DNA from 2 places in the Paenibacillus sp. HJGM_3 genome. Region 1 is predicted to be linked to the other one. Evidence: a T-box and tRNA genes for the amino acid it is inferred to sense, from the RefSeq annotation. Region 1 holds a T-box; the other holds one or more tRNA genes.
The links. A T-box is a leader RNA that pairs with one kind of tRNA and senses whether it is charged. The one in region 1 lies ahead of metG (methionine--tRNA ligase), so its partner is inferred to be a tRNA-Met.
Positions count from the first base shown of each region.

Region 2: it encodes a tRNA-Met, which carries the amino acid that the T-box ahead of metG (methionine--tRNA ligase) is inferred to sense. The anticodon was not compared.

Region 1 is NZ_JBJGED010000009.1:115,535-123,900, reverse strand. Features, by position in the region: gene ACI5FR_RS12525 (fibronectin type III domain-containing protein) at 268-3,852, shown strand; gene metG (methionine--tRNA ligase) at 4,125-5,777, opposite strand; T-box leader at 5,829-6,112, opposite strand; gene mqnC (cyclic dehypoxanthinyl futalosine synthase) at 6,280-7,419, shown strand; gene ACI5FR_RS12510 (hypothetical protein) at 7,780-8,229, opposite strand; gene ACI5FR_RS12505 (phosphotransferase family protein) at 8,302-8,366, shown strand, end outside.
Region 2 is NZ_JBJGED010000035.1:32,841-41,206, reverse strand. Features, by position in the region: gene ACI5FR_RS28935 (oligosaccharide flippase family protein) at 36-1,556, opposite strand; gene ACI5FR_RS28930 (amidase domain-containing protein) at 1,636-2,748, opposite strand; gene pdaA (delta-lactam-biosynthetic de-N-acetylase) at 2,895-3,683, shown strand; tRNA gene ACI5FR_RS28920 (tRNA-Met) at 3,741-3,814, opposite strand; gene ACI5FR_RS28915 (S1 domain-containing RNA-binding protein) at 3,941-4,414, opposite strand; gene ACI5FR_RS28910 (FtsB family cell division protein) at 4,605-4,925, opposite strand; gene yabQ (spore cortex biosynthesis protein YabQ) at 4,989-5,585, opposite strand; gene yabP (sporulation protein YabP) at 5,582-5,863, opposite strand; gene ACI5FR_RS28895 (RNA-binding S4 domain-containing protein) at 6,042-6,305, opposite strand; gene ACI5FR_RS28890 (HU family DNA-binding protein) at 6,305-6,577, opposite strand; gene yabN (bifunctional methyltransferase/pyrophosphohydrolase YabN) at 6,666-8,150, opposite strand; gene ACI5FR_RS28880 (putative polysaccharide biosynthesis protein) at 8,147-8,366, opposite strand, start outside.

The DNA.
Region 1 (8,366 bases):
CGGACGTACAAGGTACACCTCATAACGAGGGTACGATTCCTTAGAATCCAGGCACGAGAAGGGCTTTTCTAAAAAATCGTACGGTGGGCGAAGCAGATGGATCTGGTACCGCTCGATCGCGCGGGAGTATGATCAAAACCAACGGGGCGAAAAGCAAGCGTTTACAAGAACGCTCCTTCGGTGGAAAAGGAGGTGGCCGGATGGCAGACGACGCGGTTGGATGAGATGCATACGATCCAGGATGGCACAAAAAATAGGAGGAGGAACATGATGAAAAAGAAATCGATTGCTCTTCTGCTCGCCATATTGCTGGCGCTGCAGCTGTTGCCCGCGATGCCCGCCCGTGCGTCGGCGATCGGCATCAGCAACCTCACGTTGAACAACGAATGGTTCGCTCCGGTCACGTATGCCGTGTATTCCGATCTGCAGACCGGCCGGCAAGTCTACGTCAACGATCCCGCCACCACCTTTACCAACGTAGGGCCTTATGCCGGCTTGTCCTATATCCAGACCGGCGGCGGAACGGAGCATAAGAACGAGCCGACCAACCCGTTCCTTACATTCACGATCGATACGGACGCGACGATCTACGTCGCGATGCACGCGGACGACGCGTTTACCGATCCGTTCTCCGCTGACTTTTGGCTGACCCCTCAATATGGGTGGACATACACGGGGAATACGCTCGAAGCGCAGGTGAAGGACGCGAACGGCACGGTCACGGCGACGAACGTATATCGCGTCTACTCGCGTACGTACAAGGCCGGCACCGTTGCGTTGGGCGGCAACAATGCGACGGGCCATATCGGCTTCGGCCAGATGTATTCCGTCCTGGTCGGGCCGGCGGTCGGCACGCCGCTCGATCCGCCGCCGCTGCGGCCTGAAGTCGTGCCCGGCACGATTCCCGCCTTTCCCGGAGCGGAAGGGGGCGGGAAGTACGCCACCGGCGGTCGCGGTCAGGACGTCTACTATGTTACGAATCTGAACGATTCCGGGCCGGGTTCGTTGCGCGACGCGGTGAGCCAGAGCAACCGGACGATTCTGTTCCAGGTGTCGGGGACGATCGAGCTGCAATCCATGCTGTTCGTCACGGCATCCAATCTGACGATCGCCGGTCAATCCGCGCCCGGTGATGGGATTACGTTCAAGAAGCATACCGTCGTGTTCCAGGGCGATAACCTAATCGCCCGATACCTCCGATTCCGCACCGGCGACGAAGCCGGGGTGGACATGGACGGCGTTACGGGGCGGTTCCGCAAACAGCTCATGTTCGACCATATCTCGGCGAGCTGGGGGACCGACGAGTCGGCTTCGTTTTATCAGAACACCGACTTCACGATGCAGTACAGCACGATCGCCCAGACGATCGTGTTCTCGAACGTGGCGGGCAAAGGCTTCCACGGCTATGGAGGCATCTGGGGCGGCGACAACGCCACCTATTACTACAACCTGCTCGCCCACAACGACAGCCGCAACCCGCGGTTTTCCGGCAAGTCGATGGATGTGCGCAACAACGTGATCTACGACTGGGGCTACAAGAGTATGTACGGCGAGAACCAGCAAGGGAACATGGTGAACAACTATTACAAGGCCGGCCTCAGCACCCAGGACCAGGACCGGATGGCCGAGGCGGAGCTCGGGTCGAGCATCGCCCTGACCGGCAACAAGAGCGTGCACCGGGACGGCAGCTTGTCAGCCGCCAGCCACCCGAACAACTTCGCCGGCATCAAGAAAAACCCGCAGCTGTTCGTCTCGACGCCGTATGCGATGCCGAACCCTTCGCCGCAGGACAGCCCTGACGCAGCGTACAGCAAGGTGCTGGACTACGCCGGGGCCAGCCTCAAACGGGATGAGGTCGACCGCGCTATCGTGAACGACGTCATCAATGGGACGGGGACCGTCATTTATACGGCGAACAGCGTGACGGCCGAGGAGCAAGCTTTGCTGGATGAAAAGCATGCGACGAAGGTCACACTACAATGGCCCGTGCTCCACACGGGTGAGGTGCCTGCAGATACGGACGGAGATGGGATGCCGGACGTGTGGGAGCGGGAGCACGGGTTGAATCCGAACAGCCCGCTGGACGGGAAAACCGATTTCACCGGAGACGGTTATACGAACTTGGAGAAATATTTGAACGAGCTCACGATCGGCACTTTCCCGGAGGGAGTCGTACCTGCGGTGCCGAAGGTTGCCGTGAGCGGAGCGCCTAGCGGACTACGGGCGCAGGCGCTGGACCGGGATTCGATCCGGCTCGACTGGACGCCCGTAGCGGGCGCGACCGGTTACCACGTCTATCGCGCGGCCAGCTCGAACGGCGCATATACGAAGCTGACGACAACCGCGCTGACGGCTTCCGCCTTCACGAACAACGGGCTGATCGCCGCGACCGAGTATGCTTACAAGGTCACCGCAGTTACGGCCGGCGGCGAGTCGGCATTGTCGCTGCATGCGATCGCATCGACGAAGACGCCGCTGCAGCCGATCTCCGTCGATTTCAACGATGGAACCGACGGGCAGCCTTATGTCGCGCCGGCCGAGTGGCCGACGGCATGGACTGTGTCGCCGACGCCGAGCTCGGAGGACAAGAGCCTCAGCGTCGCGCCGAATGCGATCGGGACGTTCACATACGATTTCACGAATTCGGGCACGACCGCGCATCTCCGCTTAGACTATATGCGCGAGGCGAACTTCAATCTCGATAAGCTGTTGTTCTACACGGGGACGAACTTCCTGGAGTCGGTCGCCGACTCTGTGTACGGATTACGCTATCGCCTGGGCACGACGACCGAATACCGCAATCTCATTCCTGGCTTTCAATTGAACGAGTGGTATACGGTGGCGATCGATTTGGACTTCGTCGCGAATACGGTCACGTTCCGAACGGGGCCGAAGAACGGGCCTCTGACTGTGCAGGCGCAGGAGTCGTATACGGCGGCCAGTCCGAAAATCAGCGCCCTCCGCGTCTTCATCCAGCGGTCGAGCGGCAATGTCTACTTCGACAACGTCACGGGTTGGAACGGGCCGGCGGAACCGTCCGGCGTGACCGCGACCGCCCGTCGGAACGAAGTGGCGCTCAGCTGGAGCCCGGTCGCCGGAGCGGCTTCCTACACGCTCTACCGGGCGGACAGCCCGAACGGGCCGTATGGCAAGCTGGAAGTCGGTCCGATCACAGGCACATCCTTCAGGAACAAAGGCCTCCTGTCGGATACTACGTATTACTACAAGGTGAGCGCCGTCAGTGCGGAAGGCGAATCGCCGCTATCGGCCTCCTTGCAAGTGACGGTCGGCGGCCCGTCCTCGGACTTGTTCGTCGATTTCAACGACGGCACGGTAGGGCAGCCGTATTCGGCCTATCCCGATGCCTGGCCGACGCCGTGGCTGGTCGCGGCGGTCCCGGGCGGCCCGGACCTTAGCTTGAGCGTGCCTAACGGAGCAGCGGGGAACTTCGTCTACGACTTCCTTGCCGAAGGGCCGACGGCGCATTTCAAGTTTGATTACATGCGCGAGGCGAACTTCAACGGGGATAAGCTCCTGCTCTATACCGGCTCGAACTTCCTGGAGATCCAGACGGATACCGCGAATGGTCTGAAATACCGGCTGGGCACGACGAGCACCTATCGCAACCTGATCCCCGGGTTTCAGCTGAACACGTGGTATACGCTGGAGATCGATCTGGATTTCACCACGAATACCGTGACGTTCCGCTCAGGACCGAAGAACGGCACGCTCACTCAGATGGCTCAAGAGTCGTACTCGGCCGCGAGCCCGAAGATCAGCGCCTTCCGCATCTTCAACCAGCGGTCGGCGGGCAATGTGTATTTCGATAATTTCGCTGTGACGAGAAATTAGGCTGTACCGGAAGATCCCTCGCCTGCACGGAAACGTGCGGACGAGGGATTTTTTAATGGGTTTACTTATAGTGGAACGTGAATCCGTTATTTTCGGATAAAGGCTGATTTCAAGAGGCGATGGGAACCACATTCCCTTATTACACACATTCGGCGCCGACTACCCCGGATTGGAGGGGATTAAGGGAACCACGTTCCGCTCACGTTCTCGAACCCCTGCTTTTAGAACGAATAGCGGATTGCCGTTCCCCTTTAGCTCCTTTTCTATGAGGCTTACTCGCCTCCCACTGGCCCGGCGCGCAGCCGCGCGGCTTCCTCCTCGATCCGGCTGACGTCGAGCCGCTCGAACAGCGGGGCCGACGGCGCCAACGGCGTGCCGGACGAGACTTCGGCGAAGCCCCAACACGGCGCGGCGATGCCCAGATACGTGCGGATTTTCGCGCAGGCGAACGGCAGGAACGGCTCCAGCAGCTGCGCCAGATTGGCGATGATTTGCACGCAGGTGTACAAGGTATCCCGACAATGCGCAGGGTCCTCGTGCAGCTTCGCCCACGGCTGGCGCTCGTCGAAGTACTTGTTGGCGCTGCGGACGAAGGCGAAGAGACGCTCGAGCGCTTCCTTCAGCTTGCCAGCCTCGATGAGGACGCCGACCTCGGCATACAAGTCCGCGAGCGCTTGCCAGATGCGTTCGTCCGTGCGCCCCTCCGGGACTTGGCTTCCGAATGACTTCTCGAGGAACTTTAGGTTCCTGTTTACGAAGTTGCCGAACGCGCCGAGCAGCTCGCCATTGTGGCTGTAGATGAACTCGCGCCACGAGAAATCGCTGTCCCGTTTCTCCGGAGCGTTGATGAGCAGGAAGTAGCGGATTGAGTCGGGGTCGTACCGCTCCAGGAGATCGGGAAGCCAGACGGCCCAGTTGCGGCTCGTCGAGAACTTGCTGCCCTCCAGGGTGAGATACTCGCTCGAGACGATCCGGTCCGGCAGGTGCAGGCCGCCTGCGCCGAGCAGGATGCCCGGCCAAATGAGCGTATGGAACGGGATATTGTCCTTCCCGTGCACGTAGTAGGCGGTCGTATCGTCCGACCAGAACCGCTCCCACGCCTGCGGCTCGCCTCGCTCGAGCGCACACTTCCGGCTGGCGGAGTAGTAGCCGCACACGGCTTCAAACCAGACGTAGATTTTCTTCCCTTCGAAGCCTTGTACCGGCACATCGACACCCCAAGGCAAATCCCGGGTCACCGCCCGGTCCTGCAGCCCCTCGCTTAGGTACCGGCGGGTGAGCTGCAGAGCATTGTCGCGCCAGCCGCCGGCCTGAGCCGCCTGCTCGACCTCCCGCTCCAGCTGCTCTTGGAACCGGGACAGGGCGAGGAACAAATGCTCCGTCTCCCGGGTGGTCGGGTGATGGCCGCACAGCTTGCACGTCCGGTGGAGCAGGTCGAGCGGATCGAGCAGGGTAGAGCAGGCGTCGCATTGATCGCCCCGCGCCGGCTGCCCGCAATTCGGGCATTGTCCCTCGACATAGCGGTCCGGCAGGAAGCGGGTGCACGACTCGCAATAAGTTTGCTCCACGGATTTGCGGTACAGGACGCCGCGGTTCAGCAGCTCGAGGAACAGCTCTTGCACGACCGCGTGGTGATGTGGATCGTCCGTCCGCGTATACAGGTCGTAGGTAAAACCGAGCCGGCGGAACCCGTCGACGAACTCCTCGTGGTACCGGTCCGCGATCGCTTGGGGCGTTACGCCCTCCCGTTCCGCTTGAATGGCGATCGGCGTCCCGTGGCAATCGCTGCCGGACACGTACAAAACTTCTTCTCCCTTCAGCCGGTAGTACCGCGCCAGTACATCCCCCGGCAGCAAGCTCGCCACCCGGCCCAAGTGCAGCGAACCGTTGGCATAGGGCCAAGCCCCGCCAATAAAAATCGTCATTGCTCATCCCTCCGTTCATTTTTTTGGGAACAACAAAAAAGCCCTCATCCACAAAAGGACGAGAGCATTACTCACGCGGTACCACCTTCATTCGCCCACGCCTCGCGGCATGGACCTCTTCAAGTACGCCGTCAAGGCAGGGAATCCCCTCCTAGCACGGTTATACTCTAGCTCGGTAACGGGAGCGCCCGTTGCAGCCTACTGCCTGCTCGCGCAAGGTTCGGTGCACAGCTTAGAGACCATGTTCGCCGGACGGAACTTTGCTCCTTCTCACCTGCCGGAGCTCTCTGGTGAAAGACCCTGATCCCGCTACTCTTTCTCTTCGATGCTTTGTAGGATTTCCAATTACAGGCTATTATAGCCACAACGCGGCCTCTTCGCAAGAGACGCGTTACGCCAATTGTACCAATGCTGTCATATCCCGGCTCCCTGCGCTAATGACTCCGGGGGGGCGATTGTGTTACGATAGACGAATGAGACGAGATCGAGGGAGGAACCGACGATGAGTGAAGTGGACCGCATATTGGCGCGGGCGGTAGCCGGCGAGCGGCTGAGCCTGGAGGACGGGCTGGAGCTGTACGCGAGCGATCAGATCGAGAAGCTGGGGGCCGCGGCCAACCAGATCATGCTGAAATGGCATCCGGAGCCGGTGACGACGTTCGTGATCGGGCGGAATGTGAACTATACGAATATTTGCGACGTGTACTGCCGGTTTTGCGCGTTCTATCGGCCTCCGGGCTCGAAAGAAGGGTACGTGCTGCCGGACGAGGTTATTTTCCAGAAGATTCAGGAAACGATCGATGTCAGCGGGACCGAGATTCTGATGCAGGGCGGGACGAACCCCGACTTGCCGTTCAGCTACTATACGAATTTGCTCCGGGAGATCAAGAAGCGGTTCCCGGGCATTACGATGCATTCGTTCTCCCCGGCGGAGATCTGGAAGATGAAGGACGTGTCCGAAGGCCTGTCGCTAGAGGAAGTCATCCGTCAGCTGCACGAGGCCGGACTCGATTCGCTGCCGGGCGGCGGCGCCGAGATTCTGGACGACCGGACGCGCCGCAAGATCAGCCGGCAGAAGGGCTCCTGGACCGATTGGATGGAAGCGATGACGACCGCGCACAAAATCGGGATGAACACGACCGGCACGATGGTCATCGGTTTCGGCGAATCGATGGAGGAGCGCGTGCTGCACATGCTCCGCATCCGCGACGCGCAGGACGCATGCATCCGGAACGGCTATCCATCGAAGGGCTTCCTGGCGTTCATCTCCTGGACGTTCCAGCCGGACAATACGAATCTGAAGGCAGAGAAGCTCGGACCCGAGGCGTATCTGAAAACCGTCGCCATCAGCCGCCTCATGCTCGACAACATCCCGAACTTCCAGTCGTCCTGGGTGACGATGGGGCCGGAGGTCGGCAAGCAGTCGCTGCATTACGGCTGCAACGACTTCGGCAGCACGATGATCGAGGAGAACGTCGTATCGGCCGCCGGGACGACGCACAAGGTCAACATCGGCTCGACGCTGCAGCTCATCCGCGAAGCGGGCAAAATTCCGGCGCAGCGCAACACGCGCTACGAAATTCTGCGCATGTTCGACGATGAGACGGCGTCGGTGGACAAAGATTTCGTCATGCAAAATTAATCGCATACCAGCTAAAGTAGCAGCCGCAAAGCGGGCTTATGCCCTGAGCATTGCGGCTTTTTATTTTTGGCATGGGTGCTGGTGGGCTTTCTAGCATTCGTGTGATGGATGCAACTCCATTTTGCCAGCTTATAGACATGCCCGAGTGTAGCTTTTATGCCCGTAGTTCAATTTTCCCTAATTGGAAGATTGTTATGTGACAACCATCCCGCCAACTCGGCTTCTAACTCGGCAGAATCGAACTACAGCCCGGCTTGAATGAATCGGTCTGGATGTAAGTAGGCGAAATCAAACTAAAGCCATTGGGGCCAGCATGCTACAAATTAAAAGGAATCCCTACGCGCGACGACGAATGTCATGTTATTCAACCCTTACCGCAAAAGCATACATCGAGCTTCCTTGTCTCCATTCGGCTCGAATGGAGTACAAATAAGTGCCGGGTTCCGTCGGCAGAGTGTAGGAGTTCTTGTCGAGCGGCTCCTGGCCGAGCTCCTTTTGGCCCTCCCAGCGAGAAAGCATCATCTTCTTCGGCTGGCGCCCGAACAGGAGGCTGAGCTCGGTTCCAGGCGCTAGACGAGTCGCCTCGTCCGGAAGCTTGATCATGTTCGCCGGGTCGGGCGAATCGGCGATGACGTGTCGGGTAAGGTAACGCCAGCTATATGTGCCTTGCTTGACGAGCACGGACTGCTTGCCGCCTTTGATCGTAAGCATCGGGGGCCGATCGTTGCATCCGGTGAGCAGGAGGACCAGCACGCTGGTCAGGACCGCCATAAGACTGATTGCGCGTAACATTTTCATACGAATTGCCAATGGAACCGCCCCCTCTCTTGTTATTTTTTAGACGAGGGAATGACGGATCAAGTTGCGGGAGAGGAGTCCGAAATGTTAGGAGCCAAAATCGGAGAAGGCAGAGTCGCGGAAGTGTATGAGTGGGGACCGGACCGGGA
Region 2 (8,366 bases), on a different contig from region 1:
AATAAAATAAGCCCGCTCTGCCTTTCGACTTCGAACTATCGGTTTTTCCTCCAAAAACGAACCAGCAAATAAGGGGCGATGCAACCGGCCAAAAGCAGCACCTCCTGGGCGGACCGGAGGAATCCGGGCTCTGCATCGATACCAATTTGCGGTAAAAGGCTGTTTAGATGGGTAAACAGGAACCCGAGGGCCACGAGGAAAATAAAATCCGCTGCTAACAGCAGCACAGGAACAACTTTTTTATGCCCCCTTTGCAAAACGGCCATATTCCATAACAGCGATGTTGCTTCCAAAGCCAATACACTAAGCGCCACGCCTTCATAACCAAATCCCGGAATAGCCGTAAAAACGTAGGCCACAATGGCCGAGACGATGAGGCCAAGCAGCAACCCGACAAGCGGCGCTTTTTTTTGATCGCTCGCCCAAAGGATTGTGGTTGTCAATTCGCGCATCCCGGCTAGCAAGGGGGAGAGAGCAATTAAGCGAATCGGATCGGCAATCGCTTCATTCCCAAAAATAAGCTTGGAAAGCTCATCCGCTTGAAAAAACAGGATCATCATGACCCCGATCCCCCATAGCCATCCAATTTCCAGAGACATACGAGAGCGTCTAACAAAATCGTTCTTATTGGGGTTCTGCCAATCTCTGGATAATTTCGCGGCGATCGTATAGGAGATGGCGGCCGTTAAGATTGTGGGCAAATAGACAATTGTAGAGGCCATGCCGTTCATTTCCCCGAAAATCGAGATCGCTTTCGATTGGCTGAGGCCGGATTCTTGCAGCCGATTCGGGATGATTAACGCATCTAAAAAATCGGATGTCGGCACAATGATACGCGTTAACGTAATGGCAAAGGACGTTTTAAAAAAGAATAAGAGCCCCGATCCCAAAAATAGGCGACGCAACGTTTCCTTATACTTCCTGTCATCGGTTCGCATGAAAGAGTCTTTACGGTACAGGATGAGCCAAAGAAACCATAAGGCCATGCAAGCGCCTGTAACCGCACCGAAGACAGCGCCTCCGGCCGCTGCGTAAACGCCATGGTCCACCCATAAAACGACAAGCAAAAGCATCGTACCGACCCGAACCGTTTGTTCAAGGAGCTCGGAAGCCGCGATGTACCCATGAAATTCGCGGCCTTGCAGATATCCGCGAAATAGGTGAAGCACGGGAACAATGAACAAAGCCGGCGCCACGCAGCGGATTGAAAACGCCAGACGGCCATCTCCGAGCAAATGGGCCGCAGAGGGGGCAAGTGCATAAAAAACCAAAGCAAGTATCGCTCCGAACACCGTAAGAGGGAGAATTAAGCCTTTTAAAAAGTGCCAGCCCCGCTCCTTGTCTTTGGCCGTCATTAAGGCTAACGATGTAGGGATACCGCCGGTGAGCATAGTAAGCGCAAATCCGTAAATCGAATACACGATTTGGTAAATCCCGGTCCCTTCCGATCCGAGTATCCGAAACAAAGGAATGCGCGCGGCGATTCCGATCAATTTCACAAGAAAAATAGCGCCTGTCCGAAGCGCCGTTTGTTTGAGGAAGGGAGGAAGTCTCATGTGTTCACCCCAAATAAAGCTCGTCCTATATGGATTGTATGAACGAGTTTATCCGGATAGACTTCCCGGTACCTTCCGATTAATCATTAATATGAATGAGCAGATATTTGGTCTTATCATCCCACCCGAGGTCGAACGGCACGCGATACCGGTCTACGGTATGAGAGTTGACCAACGGGTACCCGCCCGCATCATGACCGACGATGACCGAAAAATGATCGACGTCTCCGTGAAGAATATACCCGATCACATCGCCCGGCTGCAATTTCGCTATCGCGCCATCCGGGAATTTGTCGCTGGATTGGGTAATTTCGCCGAAAGTACCTTTTGCAACCTGCCGCCCATATCCGGAATACAGCAGGAAACGTCCGAATGCATCCGTCTGCACCCATGCGCGGCTCCCAGCTCCCGAGTACCTCCATGTGCCGGTCATCTTTAACCCGCCGCCTTCCTTGGGATCACCAAGCACCTGAGATACATAATTGGTGCAGTCTCCGCCAAGCGACGTATAGTCCGTGTACTTCTGGTTGTACCGGTTGTTATTCCCCGCTCCCCAGGCCAAACCCGCGTATTTGTTGGCATATTCCAATGCGCGTTCGCGATTGTATCGGGTTCCCTTATTCGGGGCTTGTTCGGGCCTGCTGACGACAGGATGAGGAAACCCTTGAGGTGAATCCGGAATTAGATCCGGGTTCTCTTCCAGCGGGTCCAAATACCATTCACGCAGCACCTTCCACACCCCGTCCATTTTTTTTACGGTCAGAGCATGTCGTGTACCGACTCCGAACGTTTGTGGCGGCAGATCGGTCGCTTTGTAGGCATATGTGATTTGGGTTGACTGAACTAACGCCAATTTCGCCGTATCCCCCTCCCTTTTGAAACGGGTGATTCGGATTCCGGGTTCCGCCGCTATAAAACGGATGCCGCGCTTTTCCGCCCACAAACTGGTGTACTTCATGCGCCTCATTTCCATCTGAAAGGCGTAGCGGCTTCCGGTTTGCGTTTCGATGTAGTATTTGTCGATGGTTTCCGGACGCTGATTGAGCAGAAATTCGTTGCGATCCTTGAACAGCTGGGTTAAGAAGGCGGCAACTTCCTCTTTGTCCTGATCCTGCTGTGCCGATAAGGCAGACGTACCAGCCGGTGCCATTCCGACTAGAAGCGCGAGTGCGATGATTACAATAAGACGCAAAGCGGCATCCTCCTTTTCATACACCGTATTATATAATGGTTAATTCCCGGCATACTTATACGATGATGCCCACCCGAATATGATATGGCGCTTCGTGGCATATTACTCCCGATTCCAAGCCTATAAGAATGGAGCTATTGAGATTAATGAAACGTTATCCAATCCTGTTGATCCTATTGACCGCCTTCATGCTGCTCCTCCCTTCGATGGCGGAGGCAGCCGGCAGCGCGGATCATCCGTATCACTTCGGGTTTAAAAAGAGCAAGAACGGGCAGCTTCCTTCCATTAACGAGGAAGGCTTTAAGGACATCGTGCGGAAGCACGACGCCATTTTTCTTGGGGATACGAGCAAAAAGGAACTGTATTTAACGTTCGACAACGGATATGAAAACGGGTATACCGTTAAAATCTTGGATGTCCTTAAGGAGAAGCAGGTACCGGCGGTTTTTTTCATTACCGGACATTATGTGAAAGATCAGCCGGAGTTAGTGAAGCGAATGGTAAGCGAAGGGCACCTGATCGGCAATCATTCATGGAGCCATCCGGATATGACCCAAATTTCAAATGAGAAAATGAAGGAAGAATTGGATAAGGTACGCGAAGCCGTCGTGCAATTAACGGATCAAAAGGAGATGCGGTACTTGCGCCCGCCAAGAGGGATATTCAGCGATCGGATGCTGGCGGCCAGCAAGGAGCTGGGGTATACGAACGTGTTCTGGTCCATCGCTTATAAAGATTGGGAAGTGAACGACCAACGCGGTGGGAACTATGCCTATGAGAAGGTCGTGTCTCAGCTCCATCCCGGGGCGGTCATCTTGCTGCACACGATTTCCAAAGATAACGCGGACGCCTTGAGCCGGATCATCGACAATGCCCGAAGTCAAGGGTATGAATTCAAGGGCTTGGATCAACTGACCACTAGGAAATATGAATGAAGAAAAACCGCCTTGCAGAAACAGTTCTGCAAGGCGGTTCTTGCTTCCAGATAACGATAGCGGCGGAGGGGCTCGAACCCCCGACCTTACGGGTATGAACCGAACGCTCTAGCCAGCTGAGCTACGCCGCCATATCCATACGACAGTATAAACGATGCGGGATTGGGTTGTCAACAAAGCCGACAGTGTTAAAAACCGCATCAAGCGGCGAAACCAGCTCGATGCGGATTATGAACAGGCTTATTCGCTTAGGCGAGTTAGACGCGCCGTGCGCCTCTTCCGCCCCGCTTGCCTTCCGTGTTCTTCTTCAGGGACGAAATCTTCTCTTCGCTGTCCTTCAGGAAACGCGACATCTTGTCTTCGAACGACATCTTATTCACAGGAGGTTTGCCTGGGCGGCCACCACGATCGAAACGGCCGGCTCCACCACGGTCATCGCCTCGATCCCGGTTGAAGGGTCTTTCCGGACGCGGAGGTCGCTGTTCCCCGGGGGGCTTATCGACCGCTTGCTTGATCGACAGTCCGATCTTGCCGTCCTTGTCCACATTAATGACCTTCACCAACACTTTGTCCTCAAGCTTCAGATGATCATTCACATCTTTGACATAGTTGTCGGCAATTTCGGAAATGTGAACGAGTCCGGTGACTCCTTCCGACAGTTCGACGAATGCACCAAAATGTGTGATGCCTGTCACCTTGCCTTCTAATTTGGTGCCCACTTCAATTGCCATAGAATGAAACGTTCCTCCCTAAGAATTGTTAAGAGTGGTTCTCTTGATCTAGCTTACGCAGCGGGAGCAGATCTTGCGCATCCGTCGGACAAAATGGTCGTATCCCCAGCGCTAACCGAAAAGAGCAGCTATGCAGATTATACAAGATCGCTAAAATCAGGTCAATACGCGCTGCAAAGCCTCCGGGAGGTTACGACTTCGGCGTGTAGAACAACGTTTCGCCTGGCTTCGTATAGTGATATTCCTTACGAATCTTCTGCAGGATGTACTCCGGATCGTTCAGCCGTTCGACTTCCTTCTTGTAGTCGGCGTTCAGCTTCTTAGTCTCCGTAAGCTTCGTATCCAATTCGCTCGCTTGAGCGGACTTGGCGTCGAGCCGGGCTTGCTGGTTCCAGGCGATCACGCCGGCCCAGGCCAGGAAACCGAACAAAGTGATCAGTAAGAGCCGCACCCGACGACGGGAGCCTTTATGCGGTTGTTCGAGCTTCGTGTCCGTTGCAGGTTGACGCATATCGAAAAGGGACCTCCTAAACGCGTTCTGTAAGTGCGGGAGCCGGGCAAGGAGATAGGCCAGTCATGGCTTCCTGCCGAACAACCGCTTCCATAGCTTGGCCAGCTTGCGCCCAGGCTGGAGGAGCCAGGACGGCTTCAACCACGAGGGGAACTTCAACAGAGGCCGGAACAAGCCGAACAGTTTACGGAATAGAACCCAGAATGGGTACAGTAATTGTAACACAATTTTATAGAGGAAAACAGCAACCGCAATCAAAAATCCGAAAATTACAACAACAAGCCTATAAAGCAGGACAATCGGCTTAATGACCGTCCATTGGAATGTACGGATCGACAATCGAACGAACTGCTTGACCAAGTTGATGCAAAACAAAACGATCCGGACCATTATGGCGCTGAACAGCCGGTAATACAGCCAGCCGCCCGCCAAGAGGCCGATAAAGACGTAGATGCGGACTTGTCCGGAATTGCTGGCGTATAAACCGCGGAAGACGAGAAGGGTCGACAAAATCCAATACACGATGTCGAGGAGCGGTATCATCCAGCGAGGGACACGCAACTGGCTTGACAGCACGCGGTACACGTCGAAGATGGCACCCATGCCCGCTCCGATGGCGATCATCGTCAACAGCGTAATGAATTGCGTCTCGAGCGTCACTTGAACAGCTTACCTAGAAAGCCCTTCGTTTTCTCGTGGGTATTCGAGTCCAGGTAGGTTAGGCCGTTCACCAGTCCCTCAATCGCGACCAACCCTTGCTCCAGGCTCAAATTCTTAATGTGAAGATTTTGTCCCTTCACCGCGAGGAAGCCGCATTCCGTCTCCAGCAGGAACTCTTCGCTGTCGAAGCTCTCCACGTTCAGAACGCCCGAAATCTCCAGCAGCTTCCGGTTCAGCATCTTCACCTCTTGCCGCTTCACTTTCCCATGGTCATTCATCATAGCCTGTACCCCTCCTCTTACCACTAACGTATGGAGGGCTGTCTACTTTTAGAACCGATTATGTTTTCTGGGTCCCGCAAACTACTAGGAATAGGCTGCGAGGGCTAGCATTACTTTGTGGGGATAAAGAAAAGAGGCGCTATCGCTATGGATAGGCCTCTTTTCTGTGACCGGTTCAGTCGGACGCATTCGATTCCTCGCGAAGCACCGTGTACATCTCGGCCGCTTCGTCCTTGCGAGTCGTCTCCACGATTCGATCCACGCGTACGGTGACCCGCTTCTGCCCGAATTGAATCATGAGCTCGTCCCCGACTTTGATCGTCGTGCTCGCTTTCGCTTCCCGTCCGTTCACCCAGATTCGACCTTGGTCGGACACGTCCTTCGCGACGGTGCGGCGTTTGATCAATCGGGAGACTTTCAGGAATTTGTCGAGACGCATTATTTTACCGCTTCTTTAAGCTTGTTGCCGGCTTTGAACGCAGGCACCTTCGAAGAAGGGATTTTGATTTCTTGGCCGGTTTGCGGGTTGCGGCCCGTACGGCCGGAACGCGTGCGAGTCTCGAACGTGCCGAAACCGATCAGTTGAACTTTGTCGCCCGAGGACAGTGCGTCCGTTACTTCACCCAGGAAGCTGTTCAGTACCGATTCTACGTCCTTTTTGGACAATCCGCTTTTTGTAGCGATGTTGTTTACCAAATCTGTTTTGTTCATTAGTAAATTCCTCCTAAAAGAATTAGCGCTAACGCTTTGGTTTGCCTGCACAAGTAGTATGTATTCTGTATGGGTGGGAAAAATCCTTCTAAGAATGCGTAGATTTCGAAAGTTTTTTTGCTTCTTGCCATAAAACTTCCATCTCTTCCAGGTTGGATTGTTCCAAATTCTTCCCCTGAGCGCTTAATTGCTCCTCGATATAGGAAAATCTTTGCACAAATTTGCGGTTCGTGGACGCAAGCGCCTCCTCCGGATCCACCTTCAGGAATCGAGACAAGTTGACGACAGCGAACAGCAAATCTCCCAACTCGTCCGTCTGCTCCTCAGCCGAGGCTTGACGCAGCTCGAGAAGCTCCTCCTCGATCTTCGCGTACACGTCCTCCGCCTCTTTCCAGTCGAAGCCGACTTGCGCCGCCTTCTTCTGCAGCTTGTACGCCTTCATGAGACCCGGCAAATCTCGAGGCACCCCCGCCAGCGCTGACTGCCGCCCGGTGTCGATCCCCTTCGCCCGCTTTTCCTCGAGCTTCATGGCGTTCCAGTGTTTCAGCGCTTCCTCGGCGTCTTGGGCGGCGCGTTCCCCGAAGACGTGCGGATGGCGGCGGATGAGCTTGTCATGCAGCTCCTCCAGCACGTCGTACACGTCGAACGCGCCCGCCTCGGCTTCCATCTGGGCGTGGAGAAGAATTTGGAGCAGCAGGTCGCCGAGCTCCTCGCACATGGCGTCCGGGTCGTCGTCATCGATCGTCTCGAGCACTTCGTACGTTTCTTCGATCAAGTTCTTGCGGATGCTCGCGTGCGTCTGCTCCCGGTCCCACGGACACCCTTCCGGACTGCGGAGAATCTCCACAATCTCGTGCAGCCGGTCGAACGAGCGCTTCCGCATCTCGTCGTCCTCGCTCCGGTGCACCCAGATGAGCGACAAATTCCCGTACCCTTCCAGCCGGTCCAGCTCATACAGCGGCACCCGTTCGATCCGCTCCCGGCCTTGCACGCCGAGCTGGTGCCCCACAACCACCTCGTAGTCGTCCGGGTACGTGTCCATTAGATACAGCTTGACCTCGGACGCTGTGAACGTATCGTACACTTGTCCGATAAGCGTGTGCAGGCGCGGCTGGGGCTTGTGCGCTTCCAGACTGGTCGCGTCGAGCAGCACGAAGCCGTCGATGGGGTCGAAGCCGAGACGCGTGAACGCCTGATCGAGGAAGCTCTCGCCGCCCACAATCGTCAGCTCGATCCCGCCGTGGGGACAAGCCTCGCGCAGCAGCTGCGTCGTCGCCTCTGCGACCATCGGGTGGCCCGGGACCGCATAGACGATCTCGCCGCCCGTCTCCGCCGCCTCCTGCAGCAGGTGCACCGCGATAGTCTCGTACACCTCCGAGAACGAAGCCTGCGCTTCATAGAGCGCGTCAAACGTGCGGTAGGCGATGCCCTCCTGGTCGAGCCAAGCGGTGACGGGATGATCCGCCGTGCGCAAATAGACGGTCCGGGCGGCCTTCAGCCGCTTCCAGACCCCCAGGGTCAGTTGATTCTCGTCTCCGGAGCCGAGTCCGACGACTACTATGGAGCCGTTCATCGAGATCGCTTCCTCTCTTCGATAGGTATGAGGCGCAGCCGGGCGGCCAGCCGTGCCAGCTTCGGCCCGACCTCGGGCAGGGCCGCGAGCTCTGCGGCCGAGATCGCGCGGACGCGGAACAACGCGGCCGCATAGAGCAGGCCGCCTCCCGCTACGGCGCTGAGCGCCACGACGGTCTGCGCCGCCCGCTCCGGCGGCGCGACCGGCAGGGCGTGC